Regions from separate parts of the Kurthia sp. Dielmo genome, predicted to be linked through region 3. Evidence: riboswitches for the same ligand, from Rfam matches in the RefSeq annotation. Region 3 holds a riboswitch; each other region holds the start of a gene.
The links. A riboswitch is a leader RNA that binds a small molecule or an ion and turns the genes downstream of it on or off. The one in region 3 is predicted to bind thiamine pyrophosphate.
Positions count from the first base shown of each region.

Region 1: it holds a riboswitch for thiamine pyrophosphate, as region 3 does, so the genes downstream of both, thiW (energy coupling factor transporter S component ThiW) here and tenA (thiaminase II) in region 3, are expected to answer to the same signal.
Region 2: it holds a riboswitch for thiamine pyrophosphate, as region 3 does, so the genes downstream of both, thiC (phosphomethylpyrimidine synthase ThiC) here and tenA (thiaminase II) in region 3, are expected to answer to the same signal.
Region 4: it holds a riboswitch for thiamine pyrophosphate, as region 3 does, so the genes downstream of both, thiT (energy-coupled thiamine transporter ThiT) here and tenA (thiaminase II) in region 3, are expected to answer to the same signal.

Region 1 covers NZ_HE578957.1:262,636-268,341, reverse strand. Annotated here, with positions in the region: gene cydD (thiol reductant ABC exporter subunit CydD) at 1-357, shown strand, start outside; gene cydC (thiol reductant ABC exporter subunit CydC) at 341-2,050, shown strand; TPP riboswitch at 2,071-2,179, shown strand; gene thiW (energy coupling factor transporter S component ThiW) at 2,238-2,717, shown strand; gene KTHG_RS06220 (MFS transporter) at 2,841-4,274, shown strand; gene KTHG_RS06215 (GNAT family N-acetyltransferase) at 4,304-4,840, shown strand; gene KTHG_RS21105 (hypothetical protein) at 4,842-5,018, shown strand; gene cdd (cytidine deaminase) at 5,058-5,495, opposite strand; gene KTHG_RS06205 (Maf family protein) at 5,571-5,706, shown strand, end outside.
Region 2 covers NZ_HE578959.1:173,076-177,787, forward strand. Annotated here, with positions in the region: gene KTHG_RS12065 (hypothetical protein) at 659-1,213, opposite strand; partial or broken gene bluB (5,6-dimethylbenzimidazole synthase) at 1,438-2,077, opposite strand; TPP riboswitch at 2,236-2,350, shown strand; gene thiC (phosphomethylpyrimidine synthase ThiC) at 2,498-4,282, shown strand; partial or broken gene KTHG_RS12085 (transposase) at 4,700-4,712, shown strand, end outside.
Region 3 covers NZ_HE578958.1:406,675-412,380, reverse strand. Annotated here, with positions in the region: gene thiD (bifunctional hydroxymethylpyrimidine kinase/phosphomethylpyrimidine kinase) at 1-497, opposite strand, end outside; gene thiM (hydroxyethylthiazole kinase) at 494-1,228, opposite strand; gene tenA (thiaminase II) at 1,215-1,898, opposite strand; TPP riboswitch at 1,960-2,058, opposite strand; TPP riboswitch at 2,108-2,206, opposite strand; gene KTHG_RS10685 (SH3 domain-containing protein) at 2,280-2,786, opposite strand; gene KTHG_RS10680 (SH3 domain-containing protein) at 2,799-3,503, opposite strand; gene KTHG_RS10675 (SH3 domain-containing protein) at 3,523-4,230, opposite strand; gene KTHG_RS10670 (DUF5776 domain-containing protein) at 4,741-5,706, opposite strand, start outside.
Region 4 covers NZ_HE578965.1:39,858-45,563, forward strand. Annotated here, with positions in the region: gene KTHG_RS19440 (methyl-accepting chemotaxis protein) at 1-742, shown strand, start outside; gene KTHG_RS19445 (Fur-regulated basic protein FbpA) at 994-1,158, shown strand; partial or broken gene KTHG_RS19450 (DEAD/DEAH box helicase) at 1,312-2,424, shown strand; gene KTHG_RS19455 (aminopeptidase) at 2,778-4,007, shown strand; gene KTHG_RS21990 (hypothetical protein) at 4,163-4,276, opposite strand; TPP riboswitch at 4,476-4,580, shown strand; gene thiT (energy-coupled thiamine transporter ThiT) at 4,680-5,234, shown strand; gene map (type I methionyl aminopeptidase) at 5,330-5,706, shown strand, end outside.

The DNA.
Region 1 (5,706 bases), on a different contig from region 3:
GATGAATGGATTGGGGAATCTGGAAGAATATTGAGTGGAGGACAAGAACAACGAATTGCGCTAGCACGTGCTTTTCTGGAAGACCGCCGCATATTATTATTCGATGAACCGACCGCGCATCTAGATATCGAAACGGAAGCGGAATTAAAGGAGCGCATATTACCGTTATTTGACGAGCGTCTTGTCTTTTTTGCAACGCATCGCTTGCATTGGATGCACAATATGGACCGGATTATTGTCATTGATGATGGTGAAATTGTCGAAGTTGGCACCCATGAACAACTTATGAAACAACAAGGTCACTATGCTGCACTTATTGCCGCACAAGGAGGAAAATGTCATGAACGATTGGATTAAGCCTTATGTAAAAGCGCATAAAGGCCTGCTTATATTGACGATTCTTTTCGGCGTGGGTGCACTCATTGCTGCATGTGCACTCTTGTTTACATCGGGATATTTAATTTCAAAGTCGTCATTACGACCTGAAAATATCTTGCTTGTCTACGTGCCAATTGTCTTAGTACGTGCATTTGGGATTTCACGTCCCGTACTTAATTATTTACAACAGCTTGCAAGCCATTCCTTTGTATTAGCCGTGTTATCAAAAATGCGCGTGCGATTATTTCAACGATTAGAGACGCAGGCGCTCGTTTTAAAAGAACGTTACGCAATCGGCGATTTATTAGGGTTACTGGCCGATGACTTAGAGCATTTGCAAAACTTTTATTTAAAAACAATTTTCCCAGCGCTATTTGCACTTATATTGTATGGCATCGCGATTATCGCATTGGGTGTATTTAGCATTCCATATGCTTTGTTGTTAGCTTTGCTATTTGGCATCCTTGTATTTGTATTGCCATATGTAGCATTAAAACGCAATCGACAACATATGCTTGATATGAAAATAGTGCGGGCGGAACTTTATAATGACTTAACAGATGCTGTAATGGGTGCAACAGACTGGAAATTAAGTGGTCGTGCAGATCAAATGATTGCCGGGAAACAACAAATTGCTGCGCGTTATGACCGACTAGAAGCAAAAATTGAAGCATCGAGTCGTCGACGTTCGATTGTTTTTCAAGTAGTCGCTGCTGCGTCAGTGATTCTATTAGTTATGTTTGGAAGCGACATGGCGCAAACTGCTGTTTTTCATCCAATGTGGATTGCGGCCTTTGTACTTGTTGCGTTACCGCTACTTGAAGCGTTTATGCCAATTAGCGATGCAATTAGCCATTTCCCAAGTTATGACACGTCATTTGCACGTCTTATGGAAGTCGAGGGACGAAGCGAAGACGCACAGCCATGCACTACATTACCTACTGGGCCTTATACTGTTGATATATCAAATGTCGCTTTTCAATATGATAATAGGACCGTACTCCGGGATGTATCAATGACATGGCACCCACGTCAAAAAGTCGCGATTTTAGGGAAAACAGGTACCGGTAAAAGTACGCTTGGTAAGTTATTACTGGGGGCGTATAAGCCGACTGCTGGTACGGTAACGATTAACGGCGTGCATATGCATACGCTACGTCATGACACATCACAGCTTATCGCGGTCTTAGAACAAAAGCCGTATTTATTTGATACGACGATTATGAATAATATTCGACTTGGAAATGTTTCGGCAAGTGATGCGGAGGTTATTGAGGCGGCGAAAAAAGTTCAGTTGCATGAGATGATTGAGACATTACCACATGGCTATGACACGCGTGTCGAAGAACTTGGCACACGCTTTTCTGGTGGGGAACGTCAGCGTATCGCGCTTGCTCGTATTTTATTACAGCAAACGCCCATTGTATTATTAGATGAGCCAACTGTTGGTTTAGACCCCGTAACTGAGCAGGAATTGATTCATACGATATTTGAGGTTCTTAGCAATAAAACAGTCGTATGGATTACGCATCATTTAGCAGCAATGGCTCATATGGATACCATTTATATGCTTGAAAATGGTCGAGTACGTGTAAAAGGTTCACATGAACAGTTGTTAGCAGATGACGCAAGATACCGAAAATTATACGACTTAGACTATCCATTTGACTAATTTTATGATACAGTAGCGGGGACGATTGCTAGGAGTGTCAGTGTGACTGACTGAGAGAGCGCTACAGCCGCTTAATCCTTGAAACCTGATCTAGTTCATACTAGCGGAGGGAAGCAACTTACAAAGATAATAAGGGCCTGGCTCTTTTTCTTTTGGCAATCGCATCAGAAAGAGAGGGGCTTTTTATATGAAAAAAATGACGTTATTAGCGATGTATATCGCGATTTGTGTTATCGGCTCAAGTGTTGTGAGTATCCCGATTGGTGTGGCAAAAGTGGCGCCCATTCAGCATATGATGACCATTATTTGCACGGTAACACTAGGGCCGATTCCGGCAATTATACAGGCTATATTGGCATCACTTATTCGACTGATGATGGGGACGGGGACTTTATTAGCCATTCCAGGAAGCGTTATAGGGGCAGTGCTTGCAGGTATGCTCTATAGGATAACGAAAAGACGCATAGCCGCAATCAGTGGGGAAATAATTGGCACGGGCATCATCGCATCCCTTGTTGCGGTACCTTATAGTATGTTCTTTATGCATGCACCCGCGGTATCTGCGTTATTTTTCATGCCGTCCTTTTTATTGTCGACGGTGACAGGCGCCATGCTAGCGCTCGCGATACTAAAAGCTGTCCCAACACGCTATTTAGCGATTCAGTAGTGTAAAAGCCGACGTATGAACGACGTCGGCTTTTTTTATTGCCAAATACAGGCACAATAGAAGCCAATAGCGATAAGGATGCGGTATACTTTTTAGTAATGACTAATGGAAGAAGGGAATACTGTGCACTCAAAAGCTGTGCGATTTTTACGAACGATGGGCATTTTAGACGGCCTATCGCTATTAATTTTATTAGGTGTCGCGATGCCACTAAAATATGTGTGGGATTTGCCACTAGCGGTAACGATTATGGGCAGTTTGCATGGCGCCATTTTTATGTTGTATCTCGCGTCGATTGCGTGGGCGCAGTTACGTATGCAATGGCCCATTGTTTATTCCATTGTAGCGGTCCTTGTCGCCTTTATCCCATTTGGGAACTTTTTATTCGATCGATACATAAAGCGGGCTGAAGCACGTTATCGACCGCAACCATTTAAACAAATTTGGTTATTGTATGGTGCGATTTTCTTTACGTTTCTCGATTTATTCGCACAGCTTCCCGTCATGAGTACCTTTGCACTATCATTAGGCGCTTCGACGATGATAGCCGGACTTGTCGTTGGGATGTATTCTTTTACGAATATGTTTGGGAATATGGCGTCGGGTATTTTAACTGATCGTGTGGGAGCGAAGCGTATTGCAATAATTGGACTGATGCTTACGGTGCTATCATTATGTGCATATATGGTTATTGATTCACCGACCACCTTGCTCGTACTACGTGCCTGTCATGGCTTTGTGGCAGGGCTTATTACACCGGCCGCCTTTACGCTTGTCGCCAATCAAACAGCCCAGCAAACACAGGGCAGTCAGTCGGCATTAACCGGCGCCTTTGTCGGCATCGCGGCGATTTTAGGTCCTGCTTATAGCGGCATTGTGGCAACGCGTACCTCCGTACCATTTGTGCTGATAACGGTCGCAATAATTGGTGCCGTTGTCGTTGTGGCATTAATATTTTTACAGCTAACGGTGAAAAAGAAATCGCAGACGACGCAACAAAGCTTTAGCTGGAATGCACGCGCCATACGTGCCTTTATGGCCGCCTTTTTGCTGATGATGTCACAAGGGGCGCTGGCGTATTTATTACCAATTCGTATCGAATTATTAGGCTATGAATCGCGGTTAAGTGGCACACTAATGAGTATGTTTGGCATTGTAGCGGTCTTATTATTTGTACTGCCAACACGTTATGTATTTGATAAATGGTCTGCTAAATGGCTCATGGTGTTAGGGATTGCCTTTATTGGAATCAGTCAGTTTTTTATTAGTATCACAACGTCGCAAGCGCTGCTTTATGCGATACTTGCCCTGTATGGTATTGGCTTTGCGCTATTATTCCCCGCAATGAATCGCATGCTTATTGAAGGAACGACCGAACAAACAAGAGGGCGTGCGTATGGGTATTTTTATGCGTTCTTCTCGCTCGGTACGGTCGTTGGCTCATCGGGGCTGGCGTTATTACCTTTGTCACTTACTGGTCAATTTTATGTCATTGCAGGGGTGTTGCTAATCGCAAGTTGTCTCTTAAGCGTTACGAGGGACCGCGACATGCTATAATAAGCGCATAGTTAAAGGGGGCATTTAGAATGGAATGGCAATTAGATGCGCACATGACGTTACAACAATTAAGTGATGCGCATGCAGAGGCGATGTTTGCGGCAGTAGATGGACACCGTAGCTACTTACGCGAATGGCTTCCGTGGGTAGATGGCACGAAAACGATTTTAGATACGCGTCAATTTATCGCCTTCACCGAAAAGCAATTTGCGGTATCAGGCATTTTAAATATGGCGATTTTATATAAGGGACAGTTTGCAGGGACCGTTGGCACACATGCGCTCGATCGTGAAAATCGTTCGACATCGATTGGCTACTGGCTTGCGGAAGACTTTCAAGGGCATGGTCTTATGACGCGCAGTGTCGCAAGACTTGTCGACTATTTATTTGATGCCGTAAAGCTTCATCGTGTTGAAATTCGTGCAGCCGTCGAAAATCGTGCAAGTCGTGCCATTCCCGAGCGCCTTGGCTTTACACAGGAGGGTATCGCGCGTGAGTCGGAATGGCTGTATGACCATTTTGTCGACCATGCGGTGTATGCACTATTGGAAGGGGAACGTTCGTAATATGAAGATTCCATGGCAATTTGTATTATTTTTTGCATTAGCGTGGCTCGTTGTCATGCTAATTGTTAGCTATCTCGTCGTTGGGCGTGTCGTGTTTGGTCCAACGATTGTCGGCCTCGTTATTTTTGTCGGTGGTTGGTATTTACTTTTAAAATGGTATGCAAAGAGAAAAAAATAGCATGAAAAAAGGAGGCGCAGTATTGCGGCTCCTTTTTGCTTACATGTCTAATTCCGTAAACGCAAACGGTAATAATTCTTTTAACGCAAGCTCTTTAATATCCCCCGCGCGATTTGTTAAATAAACCGGCATATTCGGTGTGAAAAATTCAGCCATGACTTGGCGACAAATGCTACATGGTGGTAAGAAATCATCCGTGTCACCGGCAACGGCAATCGCTACAAAATCGCCTTTTTTATAACCCTGTGTTAGCGCCGTGAAAATCGCCGTACGCTCTGCACAGTTTGTGGCACCAAAAGACACATTTTCAACATTGACGCCCGTAATGACCGAGCCATCTGTTAAAAGTAACGCAGCTCCTACCGGAAAATTTGAGTATGGGCTATACGAGTTTTTTAAGACGCCGCGCGCCTCGTTCATTAACTGTTCTTTATTCATAAAAAGTACCCCTTTGTTATGTAGTGTATAGATAAACATACTTGATTGCTCTGCCTTTTGTAAAGCAGTAGTGAATGTTAAAATGAAATTACTAGATAGAATGCGAGGGATTTTATGAATTTTCAAACGACAGCATCATTTATTTTAGCATCACAGTCACCGCGCCGTCGTGAGTTATTTGCACAGCTCCATATACCATTTGACGTGGAATCAGCCGATGTTGAGGAGACAAGCGTGGCATTTCAGACAG
Region 2 (4,712 bases), on a different contig from region 3:
TTGATCGCTAAATGTGACGATCTACTAAGTTTGGGTTGAGTCATTTACACAAAATTATTGACGGTGCCAAAAGTAAAGGTTAAATATATTGGTAAGAATAAAACAATAACAAAAACATTATCAAAAAAACAAAAAACGGCTATTAAGGATACTGTAATGTTAAATCTTTATGAGACTCAGCATATTTCTGATTAATGCGAATAGTGATTTCTTCTATTTCGCCACTCAATAACGAGCAGTATTACCACTGCAATTTTTGAAACTAAAACAGATCAAAGTTAAATTCGATAGATATCCGAAATAGAATAGCTTAAATAATTTACCCCCCGTATTAATTTATGGGGGGTAAATTACTATTTTAACTTCTTCAATAGACTAAAGACCGCCTCAACAATCTCATCAAATCGTCTATCGAACAACACATAATAAACAGCAGTCTTCACACCGCGAATTTTGAATCCAGCACCGACTAAAGCGTCTTGCAGGTGTTTCGCTTTGTCACTCGTGATTGCATTTTTTAATAATTGGCTGCAAATAACTTTGTATCATGCTCGCGGCAACGGTCCACTGAAAGTATAATTTTCTATGCTCCGTGGCTGAAATGGGAACCGCAAAAACCCGTAGTATAAAACTACGGGAGAAGGTGAACTATTGTTTTTTAAAAGTCTATACTTATAATACTTTTATATTTTTGAGCAGAAAACGTGATGTTGGTTTTCTTGATTTTCCAAGTTGCGTAGCGTTCAATGAAATTAATCTCTTCATCATTGTAAGTCATTTGCTTACCTTTTTTTCCTAAATCAGTATTCATTTTTTTATACATTGTTGTATAACGCTTTTTCGGATTATCTTTTTTTTCATCCATAACATTAAAATAATAATTTATATTAGTTAAAGTTCTTTTCTTATTGTTGTTAAAGTAAAAGTGAATCACAGTCTTAGATTGATTATAGAATTTCCCTGGGATGTAGTAAGCTACACTATTGTAACCAGTATCCTGGGTATCTTTCCATCCCTTTTTCTTTGCCATTTTTTCAATTTGTGCTCGTGTTTCTCCACCTTTTAATCCCCATAGCAACGTTTTTTTAGCCGCTGCAGCTGTTTCAACTTTAGTACTTTCTTTTGCGTTTGCATCATTCGCTACTGTTGTTGCTCCGATTGTCGAAAATACTAAACTAGATGCAATTAGTGCACTTGTCCACTTTTTCATCATAAAAACCTACTCTCTATAAGTGATTTTAAACCTTATTAACTATAATATGGTAATTTTGTTATGTAAAGAGAAATAAAACTAAAACTAGTAATAGGGGTAGCGTCAGGAAAATGCGGATTTACAACGATAAGCAAATTACAACATAAAAAAACGGTTCCTAAACGTTGTGCGGAATCGTTTTTTTATTTCGTTTGTTAAACTAAAGAGCACTTTAATAAGATTTTTTAATTTTCCCCCCATTTATTTTGGAAAATAAGGTTGTCTAAAGAACGCCTTTTTTCCCAATCAGCTAATTCTAGAATGGGTTTTTCTGGATAATCATCCGTGTAACCAATAGAAATAAGAGCAATAGGCTCAATATGTGGTGGTATTTCTAAAATGTCTCTAATATCATTCTTTTTATAAAAACTTACCCAGCCCATTGCAAGCCCTTCAGCACTAGCTACTAACCACATATTTTGAATGGCACAAGCAGTTGATAAAGCATCCGTTTCAGGAATTGAATTTCGTCCTAATATGCGAACCTCCTCTTGTTGGATCACAAGTTACACATATAGTTAAAGGAGATTCTTTTAGACCTTCAACTTTTAAACTAAGGAATTTCGTTTCTTTTTCTCCTTCATAATGAATAGCCAATGCTCTTCTTTCCTTATCCGCTGCCCATGCTAACTTTTCTTTAATTTCATTTGAAGAAACTAAAATAAAATTCCATGGTTGCATAAACCCTACTGAGGGTGCATGATGAGCAGCATTTAGTATTTTATGTATTGTATTTTCTGGGATAGGAGTTGACAAAAAACTTCGGATGTCTCTTCTATGATAAATAACTTTATATATTGCTTCTTTTTCTTCCTTAGTAAACATATTTTCCCTCTCTCGTTAAAAATTAAAATGTTATTGTTTATTCATATATTAACAATAAAACCTGTTGCTGTCCGTCTTTTAATTAAATGGTTTTTTATATTTTTTTATTGCTCCTTTTATTTTACTTAAAACTCATGTATACTAAAACCAAATTGAATAGAAATAACTAGGGGAGTCCAATAAGTTGGGCTGAGAGAGAAACACGTTAAAGTTTCTTGACCCTTTGGACCTGATCTAGATCATACTAGCGTGGGGAAGTTAGAAAAAATAATCATGTAATCATGTATTGAATAAACTTCTACATACAAAGCCGGTCCATCCTTTTTGGATTCGGCTTTTTTATTTAATTCATTTCTTTAATTCCTCTTTTATTGTTCTAGATCTCGTCCTTTAATTTTAAAAAGGGGAGAGATTTACTCTATGTCAACAACTTCATTAAACGAAAAAAGCATTTCCATCATGTCTAGTTTTTCAGGTAGTAAAAAAGTTTATGTTGAAGGCTCAAGACCCGATATCAAGGTACCAATGCGTGAAATTGAACTAAGTCCTACAACGGGCGCCTTTGGTGAAGAAGAAAATCCACCAGTTCGTGTCTATGATACAAGCGGACCTTATACGGATACTAATTATTCAGTTGATATTACAAAAGGTCTTCCTCCTCTTCGAAGCACATGGATTCATGAACGAGGAGATGTTGAGGAACATGAAGGAAGAGAAGTTAAGGCTGAAGACAATGGATATAAGGATGAGAATGACCCTCGTGCTAATCATAATATGTTCCCGGGTTTAAAGCGTAAACCCTTACGTGCAAAAAAAGGTGGAAATGTCACACAGCTTCATTATGCAAGGAAGGGCATCATCACTCCTGAGATGGAATTTATCGCATTAAGGGAAAATATGAAACCTGAATTTGTGCGTGAAGAAGTTGCAAGAGGTCGAGCAATTATCCCTTCTAATATCAATCATCCAGAGGCAGAGCCTATGATCATAGGACGTAATTTCCATGTTAAAATCAACGCAAATATTGGGAATTCTGCTGTTTCATCCTCCATCGAAGAAGAGGTCGAAAAAATGACATGGGCCACACGTTGGGGTGCTGATAATATTATGGACCTATCAACAGGTAAAAACATTCATACAACAAGGGAATGGATAATTCGCAATTCTGCTGTTCCTGTAGGAACCGTTCCTATCTACCAAGCACTTGAAAAAGTAAATGGTGTTGCCGAAGAACTCACATGGGAGGTTTACCGTGATACTTTGATTGAGCAAGCCGAGCAAGGCGTGGATTACTTCACCATTCATGCTGGTGTTCTTTTGCGATATGTTCCGTTAACAGCAAAACGTTTAACAGGTATTGTATCCCGGGGTGGATCTATTATGGCACAATGGTGTCTTCACCACCACAAAGAAAGCTTTTTATATACTCATTTTGAAGAAATCTGTGAGATTATGAAAACTTATGATGTTTCATTCTCTTTAGGAGATGGTCTACGTCCTGGTTCAATTGCTGATGCTAATGATGAAGCACAATTTGCAGAATTAGAAACTCTTGGAGAACTAACAAAAATTGCTTGGGAGCATGATGTACAGGTAATGGTTGAAGGTCCAGGTCACGTACCTATGCACCTTATTAAAGAAAACATGGACAAACAACTTGAGGTTTGTAAGGAAGCGCCTTTCTATACTCTAGGGCCACTTACAACTGACATAGCTCCTGGGTATGATCATATTACATCTGCGATTGGTGCAGCCATGATTGGTTGGTATGGTACGGCTATGCTATGTTATGTTACACCAAAAGAACATTTAGGTTTACCAAACCGAGATGATGTTCGTGAAGGTGTTATAACTTATAAAATAGCTGCACATGCTGCTGATTTAGCCAAAGGGCATCCAGGCGCACACAAAAGAGATGATGCCTTATCAAAAGCTCGTTTCGAATTCCGTTGGAGAGATCAGTTTAATTTATCATTGGATCCTGAACGCGCTTTAGAATATCATGATGAGACGTTACCTGCAGAAGGTGCAAAAACAGCACATTTCTGCTCAATGTGTGGACCGAAATTTTGTAGCATGAGGATCTCTCAAGATATTCGTAATTACGCGAAAGAAAACAAGCTTGATACAAAAGAAGCAATAGAAAAAGGAATGAAGGAAAAAGCTGAAGAGTTTAAGGAATCTGGTGGTAAATTATATCAATAATTCTTGTAGTTAGGAGGTTTACGTTGAAGTTCCAAATAATTGAAGAGGAGATCAATCAATTAAAAACTCACCTTGCTTTTTTGGAAAAACGCTTAAAAGAGATTTAACAAAATTGTGATCATCATTTTAAAGGAAATCAATATTATGAAACATGTATCAAGTGTAATAAAGTAAATGTTTTATACTATTAGCAGTGGAAAGCTAAAAAATGCTAAAAGAAACCTTGCCCTAATACCTATCTCTTTAAAAGGGGCAAGGTTTCTTTATCTTCAATTACTTAAATAAAAGAACATTTCTATAGATATTTTTTTGAGAGCGTAAAATATTTTGTGTAAATGAAAAAAACCATAAAAAAAGAAGAGCCAATTCTTGGTAGAATAAAGTTACTACAACCAATTCTAAAAAGAGGGTCTTCCTATGGATAAGTTTA
Region 3 (5,706 bases):
TTTGCACCAAGCGCCATTAATCGCTGTGCTGCTTGTGCTACATCACTAGCTGTAGTAATCGTCATACCAGCGAGCACCTCTGCCTCTGGAATATTTGGTGTACAAACTGTCGCGACCGGCAATAAAACTTCCTTCATTGTTTGAACAGCCTGTTGCGCTAATAATGTCGCGCCGCCTTTCGCAATCATCACGGGATCGACGACAAGTGGGATATGTTGCTGTTGCATAGTTGCTGCCACCACGTCAATAATAGCGGGTGAAAATAGCATGCCCGTTTTCGCGGCTGTTATCTCAAAATCTTCAAATAATGCATGCAACTGTGCCACCACAAATGCTGGCTCTGCTGCCATAATATCATGCACACCAAGTGTATTTTGTGCCGTCAATGCCGTAATCGCCGACGTGCCAAAGACGCCTAACTCCTGAAATGTTTTTAAGTCGGCTTGTATGCCTGCTCCGCCACCGCTATCTGATCCTGCAATTGTTAATGCAATCATGCTAATCCCTCCGAAATATGATGTAAGGCATCTAAAAAGCCCATTTGAAATGAGCCCGTTGCTTTAGGTCCGACGATGGTAGCCGCCTGCTTATACTGTTGTAATGTTTCCAAAAGAGAAGCTTCTGCACCAAGTGTTGCTGCACATACTGCACTAAGTAAGCAGCCAGTTCCTGTAACAAAGGTTGCTTCGACAACGCCCCCAGAAATACGATAAACCTTCCCTTGCTCGATTAAAACATCAGTTGCACCAGTAATAATGACGGCACATTGATAATCTTTTGCGAACTTGGATGCTGCTGCAATGACATCCATATTCCCCTCACCACTATCCACACCCTTTGCCTGCCACTGGGCGCCTGTAAGAGCCGCTAATTCTCCAGCATTACAACGCAATAAATCAATGTTCACTTGCGCTAAAAGTTGCTTTACAAACTGTTTGCGAAATGGCGTAGCGCCAACACCTACTGGGTCGAGTACAACTGGAACTTGTTGCGTATTTGCTGCTTTTCCAGCAATCACCATCGCCTCCATCGTGCGCTCATTTAATGTGCCAATATTAAGTAATAATGCATCACTTACACGTACCATATCCGCTACCTCCTCAACGGCATCCGCCATCACAGGAGAAGCACCCATCGCAAGCAACCCATTTGCCGTAAAATTCGCGACGACATAGTTCGTTATACAATGGACAAGCGGTGCTTTTTTTCGAATATTAACGAGTGACATAGCGCATAACCTCCTGCTCCCAGTTTTCAGTCGTCCATGGCATTTCCCAGAACTTCCACTCATAGTAGCAGCTCTTTTTAAAATGCTGCTTAAATAATGAGATTTTATGCGGTTGCTGTTGTGCATAGTGATTCATTAACGCTAATTGTTGCTTAATATTCTCGTTCATATCGTCAGAGCTATAAAGCGCAAGCCACTGTTCATACAGCGCGACGCCTGGCTTCGCATCTTTAAAACGATTGCCAATTTCTAAATAAAGCCATGGACATGGGAACATCGCTGCGAATGCTTCTGCCGCATCTCCGTTATAGGCCGCATTGTACATATGACTCACATAGTTATACGCAGACGGCGCAGGTTCAAACGCTTCAATTTCCGCGTCCGTTACACCTAACTCATGGAACGTTAGACGATGCATCTCAAGTTCTGCAAGTTGAATATTTTGCGCTGCTTGCAAATAATAGAGCGTCTCGTCCGCTTCTGTCGCCTTCGATGCAGCAATGGCCAATACCTTCGTATAGTGTTTTAAATAGAAGGCATCTTGTAGCATATAGTACTTAAATTTCTCCAGTGGTAATGTACCGTCCACAATGCCTTGCACAAACGGATGCTCAAAGCTTGCCTCAAAATAAAGCGCATTTTCTTGTCTTACTTCGTCACAAAATGTCATTAAAAAGTCCTCCTCTTGGATGGACGTAGGCAAAAAAAAGCACGCATCCGAATTAGGAGCGCGCTTTCAAAAAATTGCTCCCTACGTCAGTGTTAACTGTCAGGTTCTAAGGGTCAGGTTTTAACCTTCTCAACACAAATGTGTCCCCCCGCAAATTAAAATAGTGCAATAAAAAAACTCTCCATGACGGAGAGCAAATGTACACAGTAATGATTACGTACATTGCTCCCTACGCCCGTATTAACGGACAGGTTCTAAGGGTCAGGCTTTAACCTTCTCAACACATACGTGTCCCCCTGCAATAATTTTAATTATCCTTAGTATAGCATACATTCCAAAAAACGCCATAAAAAAGCGGGGCATGATACCCCGCAAAGTTGCTTAGTGATAAATATATGTGTAAGCTGAGCTCACATACCCAACTTTTCCTTTATAATAAATTTTGTACCAAAAACCATCACGGAAATCGATCACTTTAAATTCTGCACGAGATGGCATTTTACCAATAATTTTATACCCTGTGCTTGGTCCAGAACGAATATTAAGATTCACACCTTTTGCCGTTGTCACAAAGCCTGTTCCCATATGAATTGGCTCTTTTGCGACATACGCTTTATGCACATAACGTTTTGTACCTTTATATGAAATTTGATACCATGTTGTCGCATAGCTTCGAAGCACTTGAATGGCATCATTTTCATTAAATTGCCCAACAACGCGGTATTTCTTACTTGGTCCTGTACGGATATTTAAATGATCCGTTGTTGAATACATCGTACTAATTGCTTGCGCGTGTTGAACAGTTGAGGGTTGCGCGGCATATGTTAGCCCAAATGCCGACCCTGCTAAACCTGCTGCAATTGTCCACTTTACCCATTTTGATGTCATGATGTCTCACCCCTAATTTTTCGTTACATAGGCGGCTGATACATAACCAATTTCTCCGCGGTGATACACTTGATACCATTTCGATGTTGTTTTTTCTAACACTTGTACGCGGTCTTTATTATATAAGGCACCAATTTGTCGATAGCCAACACCTGGTCCTGTTCGTACAGTCAGTGTATCATCTGCCGGCACACGCACCGTATACCACGGCGGCGCTACCGTATATCCTTTATTCACAAAGCCAAACTGTCCTTTATACCAAACCTGTAGCCAGTTGCCAAATGACTTCGTACTTGTTACATAGAGTGGCTTTGTATGCGCTACCGCACCAATCACTTTATAGCTGACACCTGGCCCTGTTCGCACATTTAGTGTATCTCCAGGTGTATAGACCTTCACAGCTTTTACAAAATACGGTGCTGCGCTAACATATTCTTTTTGGACATATCCTTTTTGGCTGTCAATCTGCACCTCATAATAATCACGATTATACGACTTTAAAATATGCACAGGGTTATTTAGTGTATAGGTTCCTACTACTTTACTTGTAATGGCTGGCTTTTCAAATGCCTTTAAGCCATTGTATTGTGCATATTTTATCGTTACTTGCTGTACCGCTTGCGCCATAAAGTGTGGCTCCGCTAGTACACTCACCCCTAAAGCTGAAAATGCGAAACCCGTTGCCATCATCCATTTTTTTAAAAGGGCTCTGGCCATTACTACTCCTCCTCACGATTTAATATGGGAAAGGGGTTAAATATTTTGCATTAACATATCCAATTTTGCCATCTGCATATGCCACTGCAAACCATCTGCTACTCTCGACATTTACTGCGTATAGCACCTCATAGTTTGTCAAAGTACGAATCTTTGTATAGGTTGAGCCTGGCCCTGTTCGAAGATAAAGCTTCACGCCTTCTGTTTGAACACTATACGCTGGCAAACGTTCTAAATACGCGGCTGATACATAGCCTACTCGGCTTCCACCACCCCAGATACGGTACCATTTAGAATTCGTTTTATTCAGCATTGCGGCAATAGAGCCACCTGATTTTTTGAATAAAATGCTATACGATGTGCCTGGTCCACTGCGCACATTTAAATTAGCCCCTCCGGTATTCACCGTATAATATTCTTGTACATTTGGTTGTGACGCAATCCAACTATTCGATACATACGCTGTTTTGCCTTTATATGAAATTTTTGACCATGTGCTGTTGTATTTACTAATGACAGAAATCGGATCATTAAATGTTAATTGCCCTAATACACGATATCCTGTCCCTGGTCCACTTCGTACATTCACACCATCTGTAATCGAGAACATTGTATACGCTGCCTGCGCTACTTCTACATTAGATGAAGGAGATGCTACAGCGCCTAATCCGAATGCTGATGTTGCCAAACTTGCCGCCAAGGTCCATTTCACTAATTTCGATTTCATGCTAGTCACCTCATTGTAGTTTTTTGATGATACATTCCATTCGCATAACCGCGTGTGGCGTCCTGACAACTATAATAATTGAGGTTTCTTTACAATCTCATTACTTAAGTTGCTATAACTAACGCTCGCTCAAACTGCTTATTCCGTCCCTTACACAACTAATCCTATGCACAACTGTTGCACCAACTGAACAAACATCATCTTTTTAACTACACTCCTATTTCCTTGAACTATCCCGCACACTGTTTATTCTTTCTATGCCAAAAAACTAATCGATGCACTGTCTATTTACATACTATTATGTCTTAAATTTTTAGAAAAATCAATCTTTTTATGAGTTTTAGTCTATAAAAGCATATTTCTTATTATTTTTTAATTTTCAAATAGGGACTTATGAATCTCTATTTTTCTATATTAAACATCTTTGTACTTTTGAATAACAGTTCATATTAATTTCAAAAAGCCTATAAAAAAAGAAGAATTACGCCAATACGTAATTCTTCCAATTATTTAATGAAACCGTGCTTTATAAGCCGTAATATATTGGTTTTTCCCTACTTCTAAGCGTGGTACGCCATCTTTTGTATAGCGTACGCCTTGAATCGTTAATTTTTTGCCAGCTCGTACAATTCGAAGCTTTTCATTCGCTTTAAAATTAACAGTGGAGAATACATTTAAATCTTGTGCTACTTTCACTTGTTTTGGATTGATATAATAATAATCCTTTATATTTGCCAGTACAGCACGTGTAATATCTTTACGTGCAGACAAGTAATTGCCAGATGCTGTTTTTAACCGTGGTGTGCCACTAGCTGTGTACACAATGGATGCAATTTCAAATGTTGTATTTTTATTATATTTACGAATTTCATGTTTTTTAGTGAACTCTTTTGAATTATAAACAATTTGATAACGACGTAACAACACACGATCAGGAACGTTTGTAATGTACTCATTAATATCACTACGAACCTTTAAAACACTTTTACGATTTGCTGTTATATAATGTCCATTTTCTAATTTCAAGCGTGTTGTCCCATTTGCCAATGTTTTTACGCCTGCAATCTTAACAATTTTATTTTTCTTTAATGTACGAACCTTAGTTTTAAATGCCGCATCACGGTATTCGCCGACATTTTCTTTAAGCACGACTTTACGTGGATTTGTCGAATAATACAAACTATTTGAAGCTTGCGTTACCTGTGAATTCGTTGCTAATGGTGATTTCTTTAATAAATCACTTACTTTTTTACCCGCTGCTAATTTATTCGCATCAACCGGACCATTAATACCACTAATTATCGCGCGATCTGTATATTGCCATAAATCATAGCTATACGCGGGTTTCACAGAGCCATATCGTGGAATCCATACAAAATCGGCTTTTTTCGTCTCTAAATTTAATTTATTATACATATGATGTGCAATGTATAAGCCAATTTGTTTATCAGTATGTTTACGTAATTCACTGACGTA
Region 4 (5,706 bases), on a different contig from region 3:
GCAATCCATTCAGCAAATTCAAGGCGATATTAATCATTTATTATTAATTACGACAAATATTAATGATTTAACGAAAAAATCGGCTCATGATTTACATGAAACAGTAAATGATACATCGAGCATTACAAAAGCACTTGTTGAATTAAATACAACGCTGCAGCAGCAAGGTTCAAGCTTTGAAACGATTGCATCGACAACACAGCAACAAGCACAGGCGGCACAGACGATTACAGCAAGCAATCGCGATATTGCGCGTAGCACCGAAGAAAGTAAAGAAATTGTCAATCAAACAGGGGATGCCATTTATAAGCTAAGTAAGATGATTGACACATATCGTGTTGATACGATTTCGAAAAACTTTATTATTAGCCAGGAAGATATTATTGAGCTTGCGATTACAGATCATTTATTATGGAGATGGCGTATTTATAACTTGTTGCTTGGTTTTGAGACAATGAAGGAATCTGAAATTCAATCAACGCGTGAAACACGTCTTGGCGATTGGTATTACGGTCAAGGACGAGACATCTTAGGTGATCATGCGGCATTTAAGGCGCTTGAGAAACCATTTACACGTGTGCATGAGGTGGCGAAGCTTGCGGTGCGCGCTTATTATAGTGGCGATAAATTAAAAGCAGAGAGCTATTTAAAAGAAGTAGAACAAAATTCTACTGAAGTTATTGAGAACTTAAATATTTTACGTAATGAAATTGTATCGCGTAAAAAGCCATTTGAGAGATAACTAAAAATATTATAGATAAATGCGTAACTATAAAAGATGAGCATGGATAGCATGCCCATCTTTTGTATTGTTTTTCCAATAAAAGCATTCTAAAATAGAGTTGGGCATGGAACTTAAACAATAGGTAATCGTCCTATTTTCTGACGAGTGCGATAAAAGATTTTAAATAAAACAGGCGTTTTGTGGTTAATTTATTTGGAAAATGGGAATAAAAATAACAGGAACATTAACTGTTTTAAGGGGAAATTATAATGAAAAAAACATTACAAGATCAAGAATGTAATAAAAATCACTTAGTCGATCATTTATTAGATTTAGGTATTTTTAAAATTAATGGTAAACAATTATATCAAGCTACATTACAAGAATTAATTCAAGCGTATCAGCAGTATACGATGAAGCCCGTTCATGCATAATATAACGGTTTAATAAAAAGCAGGAAGTGTGAAACAATCGCGCTTCCTGCTTTTTTGTTGAAATGCTTAAAAGAGAAAGCAGTATATCAAAACCTTATTCTTTTGTATAATAGAAAGATATGTAGAAAGTACGAACATAGAAGGAGACAAAGTATGTCAGTAATTAATTTATTAAATGAAGATTTACAATCAAAGTGGAAGTTTAATGTGGCGACGCCGATTCAGGATCAAATGATTCCGGCAATGTTAAATGGGGATGATGTAGTAGCAGAATCACCAACAGGAACAGGGAAAACATTAGCGTATTTATTACCGATTTTAGAGCGTGTGGATGGTACGAAAAAAAATACACAAGCATTAATCGTTGCTCCGTCACAAGAGCTTTGTATGCAAATTACCGAAGTAGCACGTCAATGGATTGCCGGCACAGATATTACTGTTGTCCCATTGATTGGTGGCGCAAATACACAACGTCAAATTGAAAAATTAAAGAAAAAACCGACGATTGCGATTGGGACACCAGGTCGCTTAAATGAATTAGTGCGTGCGAAAAAATTAAAATTACACGAACTACATCACATCGTTCTTGATGAAGGGGACCAATTATTAGGCCGTGAATCACGTGTTATCGTAAAACAGTTTATTGATGGGGCCAATCATGACCGTCAAGTAGTTGTTGTCTCTGCAACAATTACCGATGAAATTAAATTAGTAGCAGAGCAATTAATGAAAACGCCAAAACGCTTCAAAGTAAGCTTAGAAGACATGCCAGACCAAGGTATTGTGACGCATTCATTTATTAAAATGCAAGAACGTGAAAAAACAGATATGCTGCGCCGTCTATCAAACCAAGAAGGCCTACGTGCGATAGCTTTTGTTAATAATTTAGATCAATTATTAATGAAAGAAACGAAGTTACATTACCGCCAAGCACCAATCGTGACACTTCATGCAGATATGAAAAAAGAAGAGCGCAAAAGAGCACTTGATGCATTCCGTAAAGGGGAGGCACGCGTGCTAATCGCGACAGATGTTGCAGCGCGTGGATTAGATGTAGAAGGCTTAACGCATGTTATTCATGTGGATGTACCGGTTTCACAAGAGCAATACACACACCGTTCAGGTCGTACAGGTCGTGCAGGAAAAAGCGGTGAAGTGCTAACATTATTAGTAGGTCCTTCTGAAAAACAATATAAACAAATCACCCGTTCATTAGATGAAAAACCGACTGAAAAGATTTGGGATAAAGGCGGTCTCGTAAAAGGGAAAGGTTTTTATTCAGCTGGTCCTGCGAAAAAAGGCAGAAACTCTGACAATTCTAAAAAGAAAGACTATAATAAGCAGTATGATAACCGTTCAGAACGTAAATATGACGATAAACCGTACAAAAAACGTTATGACGGTGACACTACTCGTAAGGACGAAGGCAAACGCCCATTCAAAAAGTATGATGAAAATTCATATAAAAAAAATGATGAAGGTAAACGCTCATATAAAAAGAACGGCGAAGAAAATCGCTCATTCAAAAAGTATGATAACGAAGGTACTCGTAGCGGCTCATACAAAAAGAATGATGGCAGCAAACGTCCATATAAAAAACGCTAAGGGGTCGATTAATGATGACATTCGAAGAAAAATTAGCTCAATTTGCTGAGCTTGCTGTAAAAGTAGGGACAAACATTCAGCAAGGTCAAACGCTTTTAATTAACACAACCGTGGATACAATCGAGTTTACTCGTTTAGTTGTGAAAGAAGCATATAAAGCTGGCGCAGCACGCGTAACCGTGAACTACTCAGATGATGTAGTCGCACGACAATTATTTGAAAATGCATCAGTAGAAGAGTTTGAAAAATTCCCTCGTTGGATTACAGAGCAACGTGATGAGTTGATTGAACGTGGTGGCGCACTTCTTTGGATTGATGCAGCAGATCCAGACTTAATGGCTGGCATCCCTGTTGAAAAAATTTCAGCAAACCAAAAAGCGTCAGGTAAAGCATTAGAAAACTATCGTGATGCTGTAATGAATGATAAAATCGCATGGTCAATCATTGCGATTCCGTCGAAAAAATGGGCAGCGAAAGTATTCCCTGAATTACCTGAAGAAGAACAAGTTCCTGCAATGTGGGAAGCAATCTTCAAAACGGTACGTATCGGTGAAGGTAGCGCCGTTGAAAACTGGCAAGCTCACTTGAAAAACTTACATGTGCGCGGTGATTTAATGAATGAAAAGCATTTTGCTAAATTACATTACACAGCGCCAGGTACGGATTTAATTGTTGGCTTACCAGACAAACACATTTGGGCAACTGGCTCTAGTAAAACACCACAAGGCACTGAATTCGTGGCAAATATGCCAACAGAGGAAGTCTTTACATTGCCATCTAAATACGATGTAAACGGCTATGTGTCATCAACAAAACCACTTGTCTATCAAGGGAATATTATCGACAACTTCAAATTAACTTTTGAAAATGGCGTGATTGTGAAAGCAGAGGCACAGCAAGGTGAGGAATTATTAAATGAGTTGATTAAAGCGGATGAAGGCTCTAAATACATTGGTGAAATCGCACTTGTACCACATGAATCACCAATTTCAGCATCTGGCTTACTTTATTACAACACATTATTTGATGAAAATGCATCCAATCATATCGCAATTGGTGCAGCATATCCAACTTGTTATGAGGGCGGTAGCGAGCTATCTGAAGAGGAAATGGATAAAGCAGGCATCAATGTTTCAATTACACATGAAGACTTTATGGTCGGTAGTGCGGAAATGGACATCGATGGCATCCATGCAGACGGGACAGTAGAAGCTGTATTCCGTAAAGGTGCTTGGGCATTTTAATAAAAAGAAAATAGACTTTGACATACATCTAAAAATAACCGCTCCTATGAGCATAAGAAAAACCGGAACCGCGCTATGGCGCAGTTCCGGTTTTTCGTTGTGAACGCTAAAAAAGAAACATGACGTGTTTTATCCCAGTCTCTTTTTAAATGTCCTTAACGGCGATTTGTAGATTGTGACGCTTTTTTATTATTTAATACTTTTTTCACGATTGGATAAACGACAGGTGCTAATTTAACAGCTGTGCTAATTACTTTTTTTAAGTTCATTATGCATAACCTCACTTTTTAGTAGTTAGTATAGTATTACCGTTGTTGAATTTCTTTAAACGTACAGTGCTTTAATTGCTTGTACAATATTGTGAATAAACGGTTCATCTTATTTACGGAAGCGCGTGTGAAAAGTTTCAAAAAGGTTGAAAGCTTGAGCATTTTTCCGTACAATAGGATTGTTCAATAAACGAGATGTAACAACCACAAGGGGAGCTATTAAAATAGCTGAGAGTGAAGTGCGACTTCTAACCCTTAGAACCTGTAAGTTAATGCTTGCGAAGGAATGTGGATAGACAGCTGACGCTATGCGATGTCAGGGATCTTTCCCTGGCATCGCTTTTTTCATATCTATCTAATCCCACTGGTTTGATTTGTACATCAACATTGGAGGTTGAAGGGATTGAACAGTAAAAATTTATTAATGATGGTCGAAATCGCCATTTTTGCGGCCATCGGTCTTATTTTAGATAAGCTGACATTTAGCTTATGGCCACAGGGCGGCTCGATTAGTCTTGTGATGGTGCCAATCGTCATTATGGCGTTTCGCTGGGGCACAGTGGCAGGGCTTGTGACGGGCTTATTAATCGGTACGATGAATGCGATGTTTGGCGGCTTTATTTTAACACCGCTACAAGGCTTTATTGATTACTTCTTTGCGTTTACTGTAGTAGGACTTGCAGGGCTTTTACGTCCACTTGTTATACGTGCACAAACAGCGAGTGAGAAAGCTTTGTACATTACAATTGGGACGATTATCGGCGGTTTAATTCGCTATGTAGCTCATGCAATAGCTGGCTATGTATTCTTCTCTGAATATGCGGGTGACCAAAATCCACTAATTTATACGATTGTCTATAATGGTTCGTACATGGTGCCAGCCATTATTTTAACAGCAGCGATTGTTAGTCTACTCATGACAAAGGCACCGAAACTATTGGAGCCTAAAAAACGATAAAGAAACGAAGGAACTGAATTAATTCAGTTCCTTTTTCGTCATGAAAAAAGTGTGATATAGTAGAAGAAGATTCAATATAAAGGAGATCTTGAACGATGATTGTGAAAACGCAAGAAGAATTTGATGCGTTAATGAAAGCAGGCCGTGCAATGGCTGAAATTCGTGACGCCCTTAAAAATGCGACAAAACCTGGTGTGACAACAAAAGAATTAGATGAATTAGCTGGTAAATTATTCGAAGAAAAAGGTGCTGTATCAGGCCCTAAAGCAGAATATGACTTCCCAGGTTATACATGTATTAGTGTAAATGAATGTGTTGCCCATGGTATTCCGGACAACCGTAAACTACAAGAAGGCGATATGATTAACATTGATGTATCAGGCCATGTAGACGGTTTCTATGCAGATACAGGTGTATCATTTGTTGTAGGCGATGTTGAAAAACCAGAACTTCAAATCCTTTGCGATGTGGC